Regions from separate parts of the Cellulosimicrobium sp. E-16 genome, predicted to be linked through region 3. Evidence: riboswitches for the same ligand, from Rfam matches in the RefSeq annotation. Region 3 holds a riboswitch; each other region holds the start of a gene.
The links. A riboswitch is a leader RNA that binds a small molecule or an ion and turns the genes downstream of it on or off. The one in region 3 is predicted to bind thiamine pyrophosphate.
Positions count from the first base shown of each region.

Region 1: it holds a riboswitch for thiamine pyrophosphate, as region 3 does, so the genes downstream of both, ACN9MS_RS05960 (FAD-dependent oxidoreductase) here and ACN9MS_RS10070 (ECF transporter S component) in region 3, are expected to answer to the same signal.
Region 2: it holds a riboswitch for thiamine pyrophosphate, as region 3 does, so the genes downstream of both, ACN9MS_RS18075 (thiamine ABC transporter substrate-binding protein) here and ACN9MS_RS10070 (ECF transporter S component) in region 3, are expected to answer to the same signal.

Region 1 covers NZ_CP183974.1:1,356,106-1,361,399, reverse strand. Annotated here, with positions in the region: gene guaA (glutamine-hydrolyzing GMP synthase) at 1-1,526, opposite strand, end outside; gene thiE (thiamine phosphate synthase) at 1,570-2,298, opposite strand; TPP riboswitch at 2,351-2,430, shown strand; gene ACN9MS_RS05960 (FAD-dependent oxidoreductase) at 2,435-3,820, shown strand; gene thiS (sulfur carrier protein ThiS) at 3,826-4,059, shown strand; gene ACN9MS_RS05950 (thiazole synthase) at 4,168-4,911, shown strand; gene ACN9MS_RS05945 (ThiF family adenylyltransferase) at 5,017-5,294, opposite strand, start outside.
Region 2 covers NZ_CP183974.1:4,111,416-4,116,709, forward strand. Annotated here, with positions in the region: gene ACN9MS_RS18065 (ABC transporter ATP-binding protein) at 1-724, opposite strand, end outside; gene ACN9MS_RS18070 (ABC transporter permease) at 724-2,439, opposite strand; gene ACN9MS_RS18075 (thiamine ABC transporter substrate-binding protein) at 2,507-3,583, opposite strand; TPP riboswitch at 3,666-3,770, opposite strand; gene ACN9MS_RS18080 (ATP-binding protein) at 3,941-5,191, shown strand.
Region 3 covers NZ_CP183974.1:2,266,371-2,271,664, reverse strand. Annotated here, with positions in the region: gene ACN9MS_RS10080 (Rv2578c family radical SAM protein) at 1-381, opposite strand, end outside; gene ACN9MS_RS10075 (hypothetical protein) at 513-953, opposite strand; TPP riboswitch at 1,042-1,161, shown strand; gene ACN9MS_RS10070 (ECF transporter S component) at 1,271-1,978, shown strand; gene ACN9MS_RS10065 (ABC transporter ATP-binding protein) at 2,025-3,797, shown strand; gene ACN9MS_RS10060 (energy-coupling factor transporter transmembrane component T family protein) at 3,794-4,582, shown strand; gene ACN9MS_RS10055 (M23 family metallopeptidase) at 4,616-5,284, opposite strand.

The DNA.
Region 1 (5,294 bases), 910 kb from region 3:
GAGATGACGGAGAGCACGTCGTAGGGCAGGCGCGTCCAGTCGGCCGTCATCGCGTCCTCGGACGAGACGGGGCGCAGCACGATCGGGTGACCGTAGGTGCGGCCGTCGCCCTGGACGCCGACCGAGCGCACGTCGGCGAGCAGCACGACGGGGCACTGCCAGATCTCGTTGTCCAGCCCCGCCTTGGTCAGCTCCTCGCGCGCGATCGCGTCCGCGGCGCGCAGCGTCTCCAGGCGGTCCGCCGTGACCTCGCCGACGATGCGGATGCCGAGGCCCGGGCCGGGGAACGGCTGGCGGGCGACGATCTCCTCGGGCACCCCGAGCTCGCGGCCGACGGCCCGGACCTCGTCCTTGAACAGCGTCCGCAGCGGCTCGACGAGCGAGAACTGCAGGTCGTCGGGCAGCCCGCCGACGTTGTGGTGGCTCTTGATGTTCGCCGCGCCCTCGCCGCCGCCGGACTCGACGACGTCCGGGTACAGCGTGCCCTGGACGAGGAACTTCACCTCGGCCCCGTGCTCGCCCGCGTCCTCGACGATCTGGCGCGCGGAGTCCTCGAACACGCGGATGAACTCGCGGCCGATGATCTTGCGCTTGGTCTCGGGGTCGCTGTGCCCCGCGAGCGCGGTGAGGAACCGCTCCTTCTCGTCGCGGATCACGAGGTTCACACCGGTCGCCGCGACGAAGTCGCGCTCGATCTGCTCGACCTCGCCCGCGCGCATGAGCCCGTGGTCGACGTGCACGCACGTGAGCTGGTCGCCCACCGCGCGCTGGACGAGGGCCGCCGCGACCGCGGAGTCGACGCCACCGGAGAGCGCGCAGATGACGCGCGCGTCGCCGACCTGGGCGCGGATCGCCGCGACCTGGTCCGTGATGACGTTGCCGGGCGTCCAGTCCGGGGCGAGCCCCGCGCCCTCGTAGAGGAAGTGCTCCAGCACGGTCTGGCCGTGCGCGGAGTGCTTGACCTCGGGGTGCCACTGCACGCCATAGAGGCGGCGCGACGTGTCCTCGAACGCCGCGACGGGCGAGCCCGCCGACGTCGCGAGGACCTCGAAGCCCTCGGGCGCACGGTGGACCGCGTCGCCGTGGCTCATCCACGTGGTCTGGTTCTCCGGCGTGCCGTCGAGCAGCACGCCCGCGGCGCACACCTCGACCTCGGTGCCGCCGTACTCGCGCAGGCCCGTCTGGGCGACCTCGCCGCCGAGCGCCTTGGCCATGGCCTGGAAGCCGTAGCAGATGCCCATGACGGGCACGCCGGCCGCGAACAGGGCCGGGTCCACGAACGGGGCGCCGGTCGCGTACACCGACGACGGCCCGCCGGAGAGGATGATCGCGACCGGGTCCTTCGCGAGCATCTGCTCGACCGTGAAGGTGTGCGGCACGATCTCGGAGTAGACCTTGGCCTCGCGCACGCGGCGCGCGATGAGCTGCGCGTACTGGGCGCCGAAGTCGACGACGAGCACGGGCCGCGGGGTCGCGGCGACCTCGGCGGTGGTGGGGGTGTCGGGAGCGGTGGCGGGTGACGTCACCGGTCCAGGATAGTCGCCGCCCGGCGCGGTCCCGTCCCGCGTCTCAGGCGCCGGTGCGCTCCGTGGCTCGCTCGGTGACGCGCTCGACGATCCGGTCGCGCAGCGCCCGCGCCGCGGCCTCGGGGTCGCTCGCCTGCGTGATCGCCCGCACGACCACGACGCGCGTCGCCCCGGCGTCGAGCACCGCGTCGAGCCGGTCCGCGTCGATCCCGCCGATGGCGAACCACGGGGTGCGCGGCCGCGTCGCGGCGACCGCGCGCAGCAGGTCGAGCCCGACGGCGGCGCGCCCCGGCTTCGTCGGCGTCGCCCACAGGGGGCCGACGCAGAAGTAGTCGACGTCCGGGTCGGCCTCGGCGGCGGCCGCCTGGTCGGCCGAGTGCGTGGACCGGCCGAGCACCGGCGCGGCGCCGAGCAGGGAGCGCACCGCGGGGACGGGAAGGTCCCCCTGGCCCATGTGCACCACGGGCGCGGCGGCCAGCCGTGCGACGTCGGCCCGGTCGTTGACGGCCCACAGCGCGCCGTGCTCCGTCGCGACCCGTGCGACGAGCTCCTGGAGCTCGAGCTCGCGCGCGACGTCGAGCGTCTTGTCGCGGAGCTGGACCGCGTCGACCCCGCCCGCGAGCGCCGCCCGCAGGAAGTCCTCGAGGTCGCCGCGCTCCTCGCGCGCGTCGGTGCACAGGTAGAGGCGCGCGTCGGCGAGGCGGGCGCGTGCGGCGTCCGGAGCCGGCGGGGCGGGGGTGGCGGGAGGAGTGGCGAAGGTCTCGGTGCTCACCCGCCGGAGCCTAGCGGCGGCGCGTCCCGGGCAGGCGGTACTGTGGCCGACAGCACGGGAGCCCCGCACGGGGCTGAGAGGGCGTCGGAGCCGACCGTCGAACCTGATCTGGGTCATGCCAGCGAAGGGAGCGCGCATGCACACCCCTGTCCGTCCTGGGGCCCGCCCGCCGGGACCCGGTCCTGCCGTGCCCGACGGCGCGCGCGACCTCGTCGTCGTGGGCGGCGGGATCGTGGGGCTCGCCGTCGCGTGGCGCGCCGCGCGCGCAGGGCTGAGCGTCACGGTGCTGGACCCGTCGCCGGGCGACGGCGCGACGCACGCCGCCGCCGGGATGCTCGCCCCGGTCACGGAGGCCGACTTCGGCGAGGACGACGCACTCCGCCTGCACCTCGCGGCCGCCGCGGCGTGGCCCGGCTTCGCGGGGGACCTGCGCGCCGCGACCGGCGCCGACGTCGGGCTGCGCACCGCGGGCACCCTCACCCTCGCGTACGACGCCGACGACCTCGCGCTGCTCCGGCGCGTCCTCGCCCTCCACGCGGCGCACGGCCTCGCGTCGCGCGAGCTCACCGTGGCCGACGCCCGCAGGCGCGAGCCCTATCTCGGCCCGCGGGTCGCGGGCGCGGCCTGGGCCCCGGCCGACCACGCGGTCGACCCGCGCGCGACGCACGCCGCGCTGCTGAGAGCGCTGCTCGGCGCGCCCGGTGGCGTCCCCGGCGCGGGCTCCCGACCGGGGACGCTCACGGGGACCACCGGTTCCGGGGTACGTGCCGTCGTCGTGCGGGCATCGGCGACGCGGCTCGCGCTCGACCCGGCCGGGCGGGTCGTGGGCGTGCACGACGACGCGGGCCGGCTCCACGCGGCGGGTGCGGTCGTCGTCGCGGCGGGCTGGAGGTCCGGCGCGCTGCTCGCGGACGTTCCGGGCGTCGTCGTGCCGACGCGGCCGGTCAAGGGGCAGACCCTGCGCCTCGACGCCGGGCCTGACCTCGCGCTCGAGCACGTGGTGCGCGGGGTCGTGCAGGGGCGGCCGGTGTACGTCGTGCCGCGCGACCCGGTCCCGGACGGACCGCGCGCCGGGCACCGGGAGGTCGTCGTCGGCGCGACCACCGAGGAGAACCCCGACGACCGCCGCGCGACCGCGGGCGGCGTCTTTGCCCTGCTGCGCGACGCACGCGCCCTCCTGCCCGGGATCGACGAGGCCGAGCTCGTCGACGTCACGCCCCGGGCACGCCCCGCGACCCCGGACAACCTGCCGCTCGTCGGGGCGACCGTGGTGCCCGGCCTGCACGTCGCGGCGGGTCACGGACGCAACGGCATCCTGCTGGCGCCGCTCACCGCCGACGCGGTCGTCGCCGGCCTCACCGGTGCCGCGCTCCCGGCCGACGCCGCCACCGCCCTCTCCCCGACCCGCACCGACCGCTTCGCCGAACCCGGGGTTGTCCCCCGGTTCGCGTCGGATCCGGGGAACAACCCCGGGTTCGACGTCGGCCGGTCGGCCGCCTTCTCCACGACGACACCGAGGTGATCCCCGTGACCGCACCTGCTCCGACCGCGCTCGTCAACGGCGAGCCGTACCCGCTCGCCGCCCCCGTGCACCTCGAGCAGCTCGTCGCGGCGCTCGTGCCCGCGTACGTCGCCGACGGGACGCCGCAAGGCGTCGCCGTCGCCGTGGACGACGCCGTCGTGCCGCGCGGCTCGTGGGCGACGACCGTCGTCGCGCCCGGCGACCGCATCGAGATCGTCACCGCCGTCCAGGGCGGCTGAGGAGGACCCGTGACCACGACCGACATCTCCCGCGCCCCCGCGAGCCGACCGTCGGACGGCGACGACCCGCTCGTCGTCGCCGGCACGGCCATCGGGTCGCGCCTCGTCATGGGCACCGGCGGGGCGGCGAACCTGCTCACGCTCGAGGACGCGCTCGTCGCGTCCGGCACCGCGTTGACGACCGTCGCGATGCGCCGCGTCGCCGTGCGCGCCGGCGGCGAGGCGAGCCCCGACGCCGGGATCTGGGCGCTCCTCGCGCGCCTCGGCATCCGCGCGCTGCCCAACACGGCCGGGTGCTTCTCCGTGCGCGAGGCCGTGCTCACGGCGCACCTCGCGCGCGAGGCGTGCGGCACCGAGTGGGTCAAGCTCGAGGTGATCGCCGACGACGTCACGCTCCTGCCCGACCCCGTCGGCCTCGTCGAAGCCGCCGAGCAGCTCGTGCGCGACGGGTTCGTCGTGCTGCCCTACACGAACGACGACCCGATCCTCGCGCGCCGGCTCGAGGACGTGGGGTGCGCCGCCGTCATGCCCCTCGGCGCGCCGATCGGCACCGGGCTCGGCATCCTCAACCCCCGCAACATCGAGGCGATCGCGGCCGCCGCCCGCGTGCCGGTGATCCTCGACGCGGGGATCGGGACGGCGTCCGACGCCGCGCAGGCGATGGAGCTCGGGTGCGACGGCGTCCTGCTCGCCACCGCCGTCACGCGCGCCGCCGACCCCGTCCGCATGGCGCACGCGATGCGCCTCGCCGTCGAGTCGGGCCGCCTCGCCGCAGGCGCCGGCCGCATCCCCCGCCGCGAGGGCGCCCTCGCGAGCTCGTCGCCGGACGGCCGCCTGGACCTCGCCCTCTGACGCCGGCGACCAGGCCACCCCGGGCTTGCCGAACAGGCCGTCCTGGCTCGTCAGCCGGCCGGGACGCGCCACCACCACCTGTTCGGCGCGTTGGGGGCGCGCGGCCTAGGTGACCGGGGAGGCGGCCGCGAGGGCGTCGAGAAGAGCGGGGACGCCGCCGACCACGGAGCGGGCGTCGATCCCCGCGGCGCGGGCGACGTCGGCGACGCGGGCCGAGCGGGCGCCGACCGCGCACAGGACGAGCACCGTCCGGTCCGTCGGGAGGTCCGCGAGCGCCCCGGCGGGGTCGCCCGTGAGGAATGTCCCGCTCGGCACGAGGGTCGCGCCGGGGAGGGGGCGCACCTGCGCCTCCCAGTCCTCGCGCACGTCGAGCAGGTACGGCA
Region 2 (5,294 bases), 1.8 Mb from region 3:
CCATGACGGCCACACGGTCGGCGACGGTGAACGCCTCGTCGTGGTCGTGGGTGACGAAGACGGCCGTCGTCCCGGTGGCGCGCAGCGCCTCGCGCAGGTCGAGCGCGAGGCGCTCGCGCAGCCCGCGGTCGAGCGCGGACAGCGGCTCGTCGAGCAGGAGCAGCCGGGGCCGCGGCGCGAGCGACCGCGCGAGCGCGACCCGCTGGCGCTCTCCCCCGCTGAGCGTCGCGACCGCACGGCGCTCGTACCCGGCGAGCCCGACGACGTCGAGCAGCTCGGCCACGCGCGCGTCGCGCTCGGCGCGGGGCAGGCCCGCGATCCCGTAGGCGACGTTCCCCGCGACGTCGCGGTGCGGGAAGAGCTGCCCCTCCTGGAACATCAGACCGAACCCGCGCCGGTGCACGGGGACGCCCGCGAGGTCGCGGCCGTCCCACGCCACGGAGCCTGCCGCGACGGGCTCGAGCCCCGCGACCGCGCGCAGCAGGCTCGACTTGCCGCACCCGCTCGGCCCGAGCAGGGCGAGCACCTCGCCGGGCGCGACGTCGAGCGTGACGCCCGCGACCGCCGTCGTCCCGGGGTCCGTGCGCGTACCCCCGCCGTAGCGCACGACGACGTCGCGCACCGCGAGCACGGCGCCGTCCCTGGGCACCTGGTCGGGCGCGGCGTCGGGGCGCGACGGCTCCGGCGAGCCCGCGCGCGCCGGGGCGGGGTCGGTCTGCACCATCAGAACTCTCCTCCGGGTCGGTCGCCGCGCAACCGCTCGGCGAGCAGCATGACGGTCGCGGTGAGCAGCGCGAGCACGACGCTCGCCGCGAGCGCCATGCCGTAGTTCTCGGCCCCGGGACGCCCGATGAGCCGGAAGATCACGACCGGCAGGGTCGCGCTGTCCGGACGCGCGAGGAACGACGTCGCGCCGAACTCCCCGAGCGAGACGGCGAACGCGAACCCGACCGCGAGGCCGAGCGAGCGGGCGGCGATCGGGCCGTCGACCGTGCGGAACACGCGCCCGGGCGCGGCGCCGAGGGTCGCGGCGGCCTCGCGCAGGCGCGGGTCGATCGCGCGCAGCGTCGGCAGGACCGTCCGCACGACGAGCGGGATCGCGACGACCGCCTGCGCGATCGGCACGAGCAGGCCGGACGTGCGCAGGTCGACGTCGAGGCCGAGCGGCCGGTCGAGCGTGATCAGGAAGCCGAACCCGACCGTCACGGCGGAGACCCCGAGCGGCAGCATGAAGACCGAGTCCAGCACGGAGATCGCCCGCCGACCGCCGCGCGACCGCGGGCGGCGGGACACGACGAGCGCGACGAGCCCGCCGATCACGACGGCGAGCACGGTCGCGAGCGCGGCGGTGCGCAGCGAGTTGCCCATCGCCTCCCAGACGGTGACGGACAGCGCGTTGCGCCCGCCCGTCGTGCCGAGGTTCGCGTAGTTGTCGAGGCCCCACCCGCCGCCGGGGACGCGGAACGAGCGCACGACGAGCGTCCCGAGCGGGAGCCCGACGAGCACGACGACCACGGCCGCGGTGAGCGCCGCGGGCGCGAGGTCGCCGGTCGGGCGGCCGTCGCGCCACAGGCGCAGCGGGTGCGCGGACGACGCCGAGGACGACAGGTTCAGGGCTCGCTCGCGCCGCGCCCGCGTGCGGTTCGCGACCGTGAGCGCCGCCGCGACGACCACGAGCTGCGCGACCGACAGCACGGCCGCGGTGCGCAGGTCGAGGAACTGCGTGGTCTGGATCCAGATCTCCGTCTCGATCGTCCCGTAGCGGATGCCGCCGAGCACGAGCACGACGCCGAACGCCGTCGCGCAGAAGAGGAAGACGATCGACGCGGCGCTCGCGATCGCGGGCGTCAGCGCCGGGAGCGTCACCGTGCGGAACGCGCGCCAGGGCGTCGCGCCGAGCGCCCGCGCCGCCTGCTCGGCGCGCGGGTCGAGGTGCTCCCACAGCCCGCCGACCGTGCGCACCACGACGGAGTAGTTGAAGAACACGAGCGCGACGACGATCGCCGCGAACGTCTCGTCGAGCCCCAGGAACCCGAGCGGGCCGCCCTGCACGAGCAGCGACCGGAAGGCGACGCCGACGACGACGGTCGGGAGCACGAACGGCACCGTGACGAGCGCGCGCACGACCCGCCGCCCGGGGAACCGGCACCGGTACAGGACGTACGCGCCCGGCACGCCGAGGAGCACCGAGAACGCCGTGCCGAGCACGGCCTGCCACAGCGTCAGCCCGAGGATGCGCCACGTCCGCGGCTGCGAGAACACCTCCGCGAACCCGGACAGGTCCAGGCCGCCGTCGTCCCCGACGAACCCGCGCGCCACGAGCGTGACGACCGGCCACGCGAAGAACACCCCGAGGAACGCGAGCGGCACCGCCGCCGCCAGACCCCACAGCACCGCGCGTCCGACGCCGCCCCGCCAGACCGCCCGGTCCCTCACCACGGCTCTCCCTCGCGCGACCACGGCTCTACCTCGCGAGGTCGAGCCGTGGTCGCTCGTGGACCGGGCGTCAGTCGACGACCGTCGCCGTCCATGCCTTGATCCACTCGTCGCGGTGCGCCGAGACGTCGGCGGGCGCGACCTCGAAGGGCTCGTCGGCGAGCGGCGCGAACTCGGCCCAGCCGTCGGGGAGCGCGACGGAGTCGTCGGCGGGGTACATGTACATCTGCCCCGGCACGTCGGCCTGGAACGCCTCGCTCACGAGGAAGTCCACGAGCTGCTGCGCGCCCTCGGGGTTCTTCGCGTTCGCGAGCACGCCCGCGTACTCGACCTGGCGGAAGCACGTGTCGAGCAGGGCCCCGGTCGTGGACGCGGAGCCGTCCTCGGTGAGCGTGAACGCGGGCGACGTCGAGTACGACAGCACGATCGGGCGCGGTCCGGCGCCCTCGGAGCCGGAGAAGTCGACGTAGTACGCGTCCGACCACCCGTCGACGACCTTCACGCCGTTGGCGCGCAGGTCGGCCCAGTAGTCCTCCCAGCCGTCCTCGCCGAACGCGCCGACGGTCGCGAGGAGGAACGCGAGACCGGGCGACGACGTCGCCGGGTTGGTCACGACGAGGAGGTCCTCGTACTCCGGCTTCGCGAGGTCCTCGAGCGAGACGGGCTCGGGGATCCCGGCGTCGGCGAACCACGCGTGGTCGACGTTGATGCAGACGTCGCCGAGGTCGACCGGAGTGAGCTCACCTCCGTCGCCCACCGCGTACCGCGCGGCCGAGTTGGAGAGGCCGTCCGGCGTGTACGGGTCGAGCACGCCCTCGTCGATCGCGCGCGACGCGAACGTGTTGTCGATCCCGAACACGACGTCGCCCAGCGGCGAGTCCTTGGTGAGGATGAGCTGGTTGACGAGCGCGCCGCCGTCGCCGGGCGCGACCTGCTCGACCGTGAGGCCGCTCTCCTCCTCGAACGCGGCGAGCACCTCGTCGCTCACGGCGAAGGAGTCGTGGGTGACCAGGGTGACCGTGCCCCCGGTGCCCGACGACGCGTCGTCGCCGCCGCTGCACGCGGCGAGCGCGAGGAGGGCGAGGGTCGTGCCCGCGCCGGTGACGAGGGACCGGGCCCGGCGGGTGCGGGCGGTCGTGCGCTGCATGTGTCCTCCCAGGACGTTCAGGAGGGGTCCACCGGCCCGCGCGACCCGCGCTGCGGCGAGCGCGGGCGACCGCACGAGCAGGTGATCGAGATTCCCGACTTCCTCCACCGGTGCTAACCGGATCAGGTTCGAGGGTCTGCGGTGGTCCGCACTCTCAGCTCCTCCAGGAGCTCCCCTGTCGTTCTCCTCGAGCCTACACCGGGAGAACGGCCCTGAGAGCAGCTCCGGCGCGGCGTCCGCGACAGCCGTCGCGGTCGTCAGACTCGGTACGACGGTGCCTCCCTCCTCGCGCAGAATGTCGATCAGACGTGGCGCAAAAGGTAGACTTTGAGCAGCGTAAAACATAGATTCTACGCTGTGAACAGGTATCTTGACCGCATCGCCGATCGCGAGCTCCGCGAGCGCATGGCCGCCATCGGCGCCGTCCTCATCGAAGGCCCCAAGGCGTGCGGCAAGACGGCGACCGCGTCGCAGGTCGCGTCCTCGTCGATCCGGCTCGACGAGGACGCGAACGCACGGTCCGCCGTCGAGCTCAACCCCGACGCGCTGTTCAGCGGACCGACGCCCATCCTGTTCGACGAGTGGCAGGTCGCGCCTGAGCTCTGGAACCGGGTACGTCGGCGCGTCGACGATCTCGGCGAGCGAGGGTTGTACGTCCTCACGGGATCGGCAACCCCCCGCGACGACTCGACGCGGCACTCTGGTGCAGGTCGCATCGGGGTGCTGCGCATGCGCCCGATGAGCCTCTTCGAGTCTCGGCACTCTCACGGCGAGGTGTCGTTGCAGGCACTGTTCGACGGCAACTCCCCTGTGTCGAAGGACTCCGGCCTGTCGGTGCCCGATCTCATGGAACGGATCGTCGTCGGGGGCTGGCCGAGCCTCCTGGGGGCGGCGGAAGCCGAGGCCAGGACGTGGCTCGCCGACTACCTGCGCAACGTCGTCGAGGTGGACGTTCCGGCGCTCGGCACACGCCGCAACCCGCGCGGAGTCCGGCGGCTGCTCACCTCGCTCGGTCGATCGGTGGCGCAGTCGCCGAAGCTCACCGCGCTCCGTGAGGACATCGGGGCCGACCGCGGCCCGGTCGCGGCCGAGACGTTGCACGCCTATCTGGACGCGCTCGACCGGCTGATGCTCACGGACGACTCCGCATCCTGGCAGCCGCACATGCGTTCACGCCTCCGCCTCCGGACCGCGCCGGTCCGCTACTTCGTCGACCCGTCGCTGGGCACCGCAGCGCTCGGCGTCGGGACCGCCGACCTGCTCGCAGACCTCAATGCAGCCGGCTACCACTTCGAAGCCATGGTCGTGCGCGACCTGCGCGTCTATGCCCAGGCGCTCGGTGGCGAGATCAGCTCGTGGCGCGACGAGAAGGGGAACGAGGTGGACGCTGTGGTCACCCTTCCCGACGGACGCTGGGGAGCGTTCGAGGTGAAGATGAATCCCGCGGCAGCGGACTCGGCCGCGGCGTCGCTGCTGAGGTTCGCGGCGAGCGTCGACGTGGACAGGCACGGTGAACCCGCGTTCCTCGGTGTGGTCACGAGCACGGGCTATGCAGGCCGACGCGCCGACGGCGTGCACGTTATCCCTGTCACGACGCTGGGGCCGTGACGACCGAGGAACGCTCCGACGAGCCGAAGCCGCACGGCGAACGTGGTCCAGCCGCTCGGCCTGTGCCCTGAGAGAACCCTGAGCCGTCTCCGGGGAAGCCTCG
Region 3 (5,294 bases):
GGCGCGCTTGCGGGTGGTCCAGCGGTCGAGCACACGCGTGCGCACGTACCGCCGGTAGGCGCCGTGCGGCGCAGTCCCCATGATCTCGTCGCCGACGCGCAGCTCGCCGATCGGGCACTGGGTGCCGTCGGCCAGGAGCACCGGCGTGGTGGGAGCCAGGCAGTAGGAGCACGCGTGGCTGCACCCCCGGTACGGGTTGACCGTCCAGCGGAACGGCATGCGCGACATGGCCGGCACCTTGGACAACGCGCTCTTGGCGGTCACCTCGTGGAAGGTGATGCCGGCGAACTCCGGCGTGCGCACGCTGCGCACGAGGCCGACACGCTCCAACCCCGGGAGCGCTCCGTCGTCCGCGCCGATCGCCTGTCCGTCCCACCGCACGAGAGCATTCGAACAGGTGTTCGATTGCGTGTCAAGGTCGCTCGGACGTGGCGCGCTCCCCGCGAGGTCCACCGCCTCACACGGGGCCGCACCGGCCTGTCCGCTACCCGCTCCGTGCTGTCACGGCGCCGTCACGGCGCGTCCTCCGCAGCCCACGCCATGAGCAGGCCCAGGTTCGCGAGCGGGACGTGGTGGCCGATCCGCGGGTGGTCGAGCGTCACGCCCACGACGCCGGCCGCGCCGAACGACGCGACGTAGTCGATCGCGTCCGGCACCGGCACCCCGAGCAGCGGTACCCCTGCGCCCTCGCCGACGACGCCCAGCGCGACCGCGGCCTCCCGCGCCCGGTCGGCGCTGCTGTAGAGGCAGACCATCGGGCCCTGTGCCGCGCCCACGGCGTAGGGGCGGGGCCGGTCCTCGGGTCCCCGCGCGATGAAGAACCAGGTCTCGAGCCGCGTCGCCTGCCGCCACAGCGCGATCTGCGCCGTCGTGTCTCCGGCGGGCGCGGCCCGGACCGCCTCGTCGAGACGGTCCAGCTCCGCGACCGCGGCGGGGTCGTTGTCCCTCGTCATGCCGCCACGCTCTCACGCCCCGCCACGCCGTCCCGCGGGCTGAGACGCCGGGATTGTCGAGAGCGCACGGAGGCCCTAGGGTCGGGCCCGAACGCCCCCGGGGAGCGCACGAGCGCTGAGAGTGCAGGCCGGACACCCGTCCCCCCTGCAGACCCGTGGAACCTGATCTGGTTCGTACCAGCGAAGGGAGCAGGGCCGACGTCACCGTCCCCTGCGCGCTCGTGCCCGCGCGCCCCGCGCCCGGCCGTGCGCGCGGGCCGAGGCGGTGACGCGCCGTCGTGCACCCCTCGCCCCGGGGGCCCGACGGAGGGAACCGCATGGCCGAGCCCCGCACCACCCCGCAGCAGACGACCCCGGGCGCCGCCCCTGGCGCTGTCGTCGGGACGACCGACGACCCGACCACCGGGACCGCAGGCCACGCGCTCCCGACGACGCCCCCGCGTGCCGCGCGTCGGCGGGGCCTGACCCTGCACGAGACGGTGCTGATCGCCGTGCTCGGCGTCGTCTTCGGGTTCGTGTACTGGGCGTTCGTGCAGCTCTGGGCCCCCTTGCAGCTCGCGATGGGCCCGCTCGCGGACCTCGCCGCGAACGTCCTCGCGGGCGCGTGGATCGTCGTCGGCCCGCTGGCCACGTACGTCGTGCGCAAGCCGGGGGTCGGCATCCTGGCCGAGACCCTCGCCGCGCTCGTCGAGGTCGTCTTCCTCGCCTCCCCCGCCGGGCCGCTCCTGCTCGTCGTGGGCCTCGTCCAGGGCCTCGGCGCCGAGCTGCCGTTCGCGCTCACGCGCTACCGCCGGTTCGGCTGGTGGGTGTTCGTCGCGTCCGGCGTGAGCGCCGCGCTCGTCACGTTCGCGTTCAACGCCGTGCGCTTCGGCTGGCTCGGGCAGGACTACGCGATGCTCCGGCTGGGCGTCCAGGTCGTGTCGTGCGTCGTCCTGTGCGGCCTCGCAGCCCGCCTCCTGGGCGACGCGCTCGCGCGCACCGGCGCCCTCGACGCCTTCGCGATCGGCGCGGCCCGCCGTGGCTGAGCGCGCCGCCCCCGACACACCCGAGGCCGCCCCTCGGGACCCCGCCATGGCCGACGCCGTCACAGCCGACGCCGTGACCGTGCACCTCGGGCACCACGGCGCCCGGGTGCTCGACGCCGTCGACGTCACGGTCCCGGCCGGGACGAGCCTCCTCGTCCTCGGCCCGTCCGGCTGCGGGAAGTCGACCCTCCTGCGTGCGCTCGTCGGCGTCGTCCCGCACACGCTCCCGGGCACCGTCGCGGGCGGGCTGCGCGTCGCCGGGCTCGACCCGCGCGAGGTGCCGCCGCCCGTGCTCGCCGCCCGCGTGGGCCTGGTCCAGCAGCGGCCCGGCGACCAGCTCTGCCTGGCGCCCGTGGACGAGGAGCTGCGGTTCGCGCTCGAGAACCGCGGCGCCGACCCCCGCACCATGGACGACCGTGCGACCGCCGCGCTCGCCGCCGTCGGCGCCGCGCACCTGCGCGACCGCCCGACCCACGCCCTGTCGGGCGGTGAGGCGCAGCGCGTCGCGGTCGCCGCCGCGCTCGTCGCCGATCCGGAGCTCGTCGTCCTCGACGAGCCCACCGCGCTCCTGGACCCCGCTGCCGCCCACGAGGTCGGGGCGCTCGTCGCCGGCCTCGCCCGGACACCCGGGCCCGACGGCGAGACGTCGCCGGCCAGGCTTCCTCATCGCTCCGTCGTGCTCGTCGAGCACCGCCTGGACGACCTGGGGGTGCTGCCCGGCGCCACCCTGGTGCTGGGCCGCGAGGGCCGCGTCGTCGCGCACGGCCCCACGCACCGCGTCCTGCGCGAGCACGCGCGCGACCTCGCCGACCTGGGGTGCTGGCTGCCGCTCGCTGTCCGCCTGGAGCAGGCGGGCGCCCCAGGTCCGCTCGGCTCCCCGGCGACCGACGAGTGGCTGGTCGGTCTCGCGCGGGCGTCGTCCCCACCCCCGACGGGCTCGGAGCGTCCGGTCGCGCTCCGGGCGCGCGGGCTCGCCGTCCACCGGGGCGGCCTCACCGCCGGGCGCGCCCGCCGGGGCGGGCACCCCGTCGTGCGCGACGTCGACCTCGACGTCCACGTGGGCGAGGTGCTCGCGGTCGTCGGGCCCAACGGGGGCGGCAAGTCGACGCTCCTGCGCGGCCTGGCCGGGCTCGAGCGCACCACGGGCGACGTCGTGACCGCGACGGACGAGCCCGTCGCGATGGTGTTCCAGGACCCCGAGCACCAGCTCGTCGCCCGCACCGTGCGCGAGGAGGTCGCGTGGTCGGCACGACTGGCCCGCCTCGCCGACCTGGAGGCTCGCGTCGAGCGGACGCTCGACGCGTTCGGGCTCGCACACCTCGCCGACGCGAACCCGTACCGGCTCTCGGGCGGCGAGCAGCGGCGTCTGTCCCTCGCGACGGCGACCGTGCTCGACCCGCCGGTCCTCCTCGCGGACGAGCCGACGTTCGGCCTGGACCGGGCCCAGGCCGCCGCGGCCGCCCGCGTGCTCCGCGAACGGGCGGACGCGGGCGGCGCGGTGGTCCTCGTCTCGCACGACCTCTCGCTCGTCGCGGCGATCGCGGACCGGGTCGCCGTGGTCGCGGACGGCGCGCTCGCCACGGTCGCGGAGCCGTCCGCGGTCCTGGCCGACGACGCGCTGTGCGCGCTCGCGGGCCTGCGCCGCCCCCCGCTGCTCGACTGGTGGGCACGGACCGGTCGTGCGCGCGGCGTCGACCCGGGCACGCTCGTGCGCGCCCTCGACGCCCGTTGCGACGCAGCGCGCGGCGCCGTCCCGACAGCCGGTGTGGCGGGCGTCCCGGAGCCCGGGACTCTCCTCCCTGCGGAGGTGGCCCCGTGACCGCACGCTCTCCGTCCGTCCTCGAACGCTGGAACCCGACGGTGAAGCTCGCCACCGTGCTCCTCCTGTCCACCGGCGCGCTGCTGGTCACCGACCCGGTCACCCCCGCGACGGCCTGGCTGCTGACGGTCGCGGCCCTGCTCGCGCTCGGCCGTGTGCCGGTGCGCACGCTCGCGCTGACCCACGTCCCGTTCGTGGTCTTCGCGACGAGCCTCCTCGTCGTCAACGTCGTCACCCGGCCGGGCGGCGACACCGTCGAGCTCGGGCCGCTCACCGTCGGCGCGGACGGCCTCACGATCGGTACCGCGCTCGCGCTGCGCACGCTGTTCGTCGGGGCGCTGTCGCTCGTGCTCGTCCTCGCGACCGACCCCGTGCGTCTCATGACGAGCCTGCACCAGCACGCCCGCCTCCCGGCGACCTGGACGTTCGCGGTGCTCGCCGCGCACCGGCTCCTCGTCGAGCTTCCCGACGCCTGGCACACGATCCGCTGCGCCCAGGCGGTGCGCGACCCGCGACGACGTCCCGGCCGGCTCCCCCGCTCCCCGCGGTCGCTGGGCGCGGCGGCCTTCGCCCTCCTCGTCGGGGCGGTGCGCCGGTCCGAGCGGCTGACGGTCGCGCTCGAGTCGCGCGGCCTGGGCTCCGGTCCCCGGACGACGTCGCGCCCCGTGCCCCTGGGCGTGCCCGACGTCGTCGCGGCGGGCGCGGTGCTCGCCCTCGCCGGGGCGCTCGTCGCGATCGGGGTGCTGGCGGGGTGGGTCACGGGGATCGGCGCGCTCACGGCCTGAGGCCCGCGGCGGGCGGCCCCGGACAGCGCGTCCTCAGGCGGGCTCGACCACCGCTCCCTCGGCCGGGACGCCGAGCGCGACCGCGCCGGTCCGGCCGTCGCGGCCGCGCTCCCGGAAGGCGCGGAACGCGAGCGGCACGCCGCGCGCGACGTGCGCGTCGGGGCCGTCCATGGCCTGCACGTGCATGTGCGGCTGCGTCGAGTTCCCCGAGTTACCGCACCGGCCCACGAGGTCCCCGGTCGTCACCCGTCGGCCGGGGCGCACCGCGACCGACCCCCGGCGCAGGTGGGCGAGGACCACGAAGGCGTCCGGCGCGTCGAGCGCGAGCACCACGTGGTTGCCCGCGAGCGCCGCGCCGCCCGCGCGCGCCCGGGACGCCTGCGTCAGCGCGTACCCGAGCAGCGCGGACGGCGAGCGCCGGGCCTCGTGGTCGGGCTCGCCGTCGTGCACCGCGACGACGGTGCCCGGGGCGGGGGCGAGGACGGGCAGGTCGAACGCGAGGAACCGCTCCGGCGGCTCGGTGCCGAGAGCGGTGCGCCAGTCGCGCACGTCCGCGGTGCGGCGGCCGCGGACCGCGACGAAGTCGATCGCGTACGTCGTCGCGAACAGGTGCGTCCCGTGGCTCGGGACGCGACGTGCGGGGCTGTTCTGCACGAGCCACGTGCCCGCGAAGGGAAGCGCGAGCTCGACCGGTCCGGTCACGTTCGCCTCC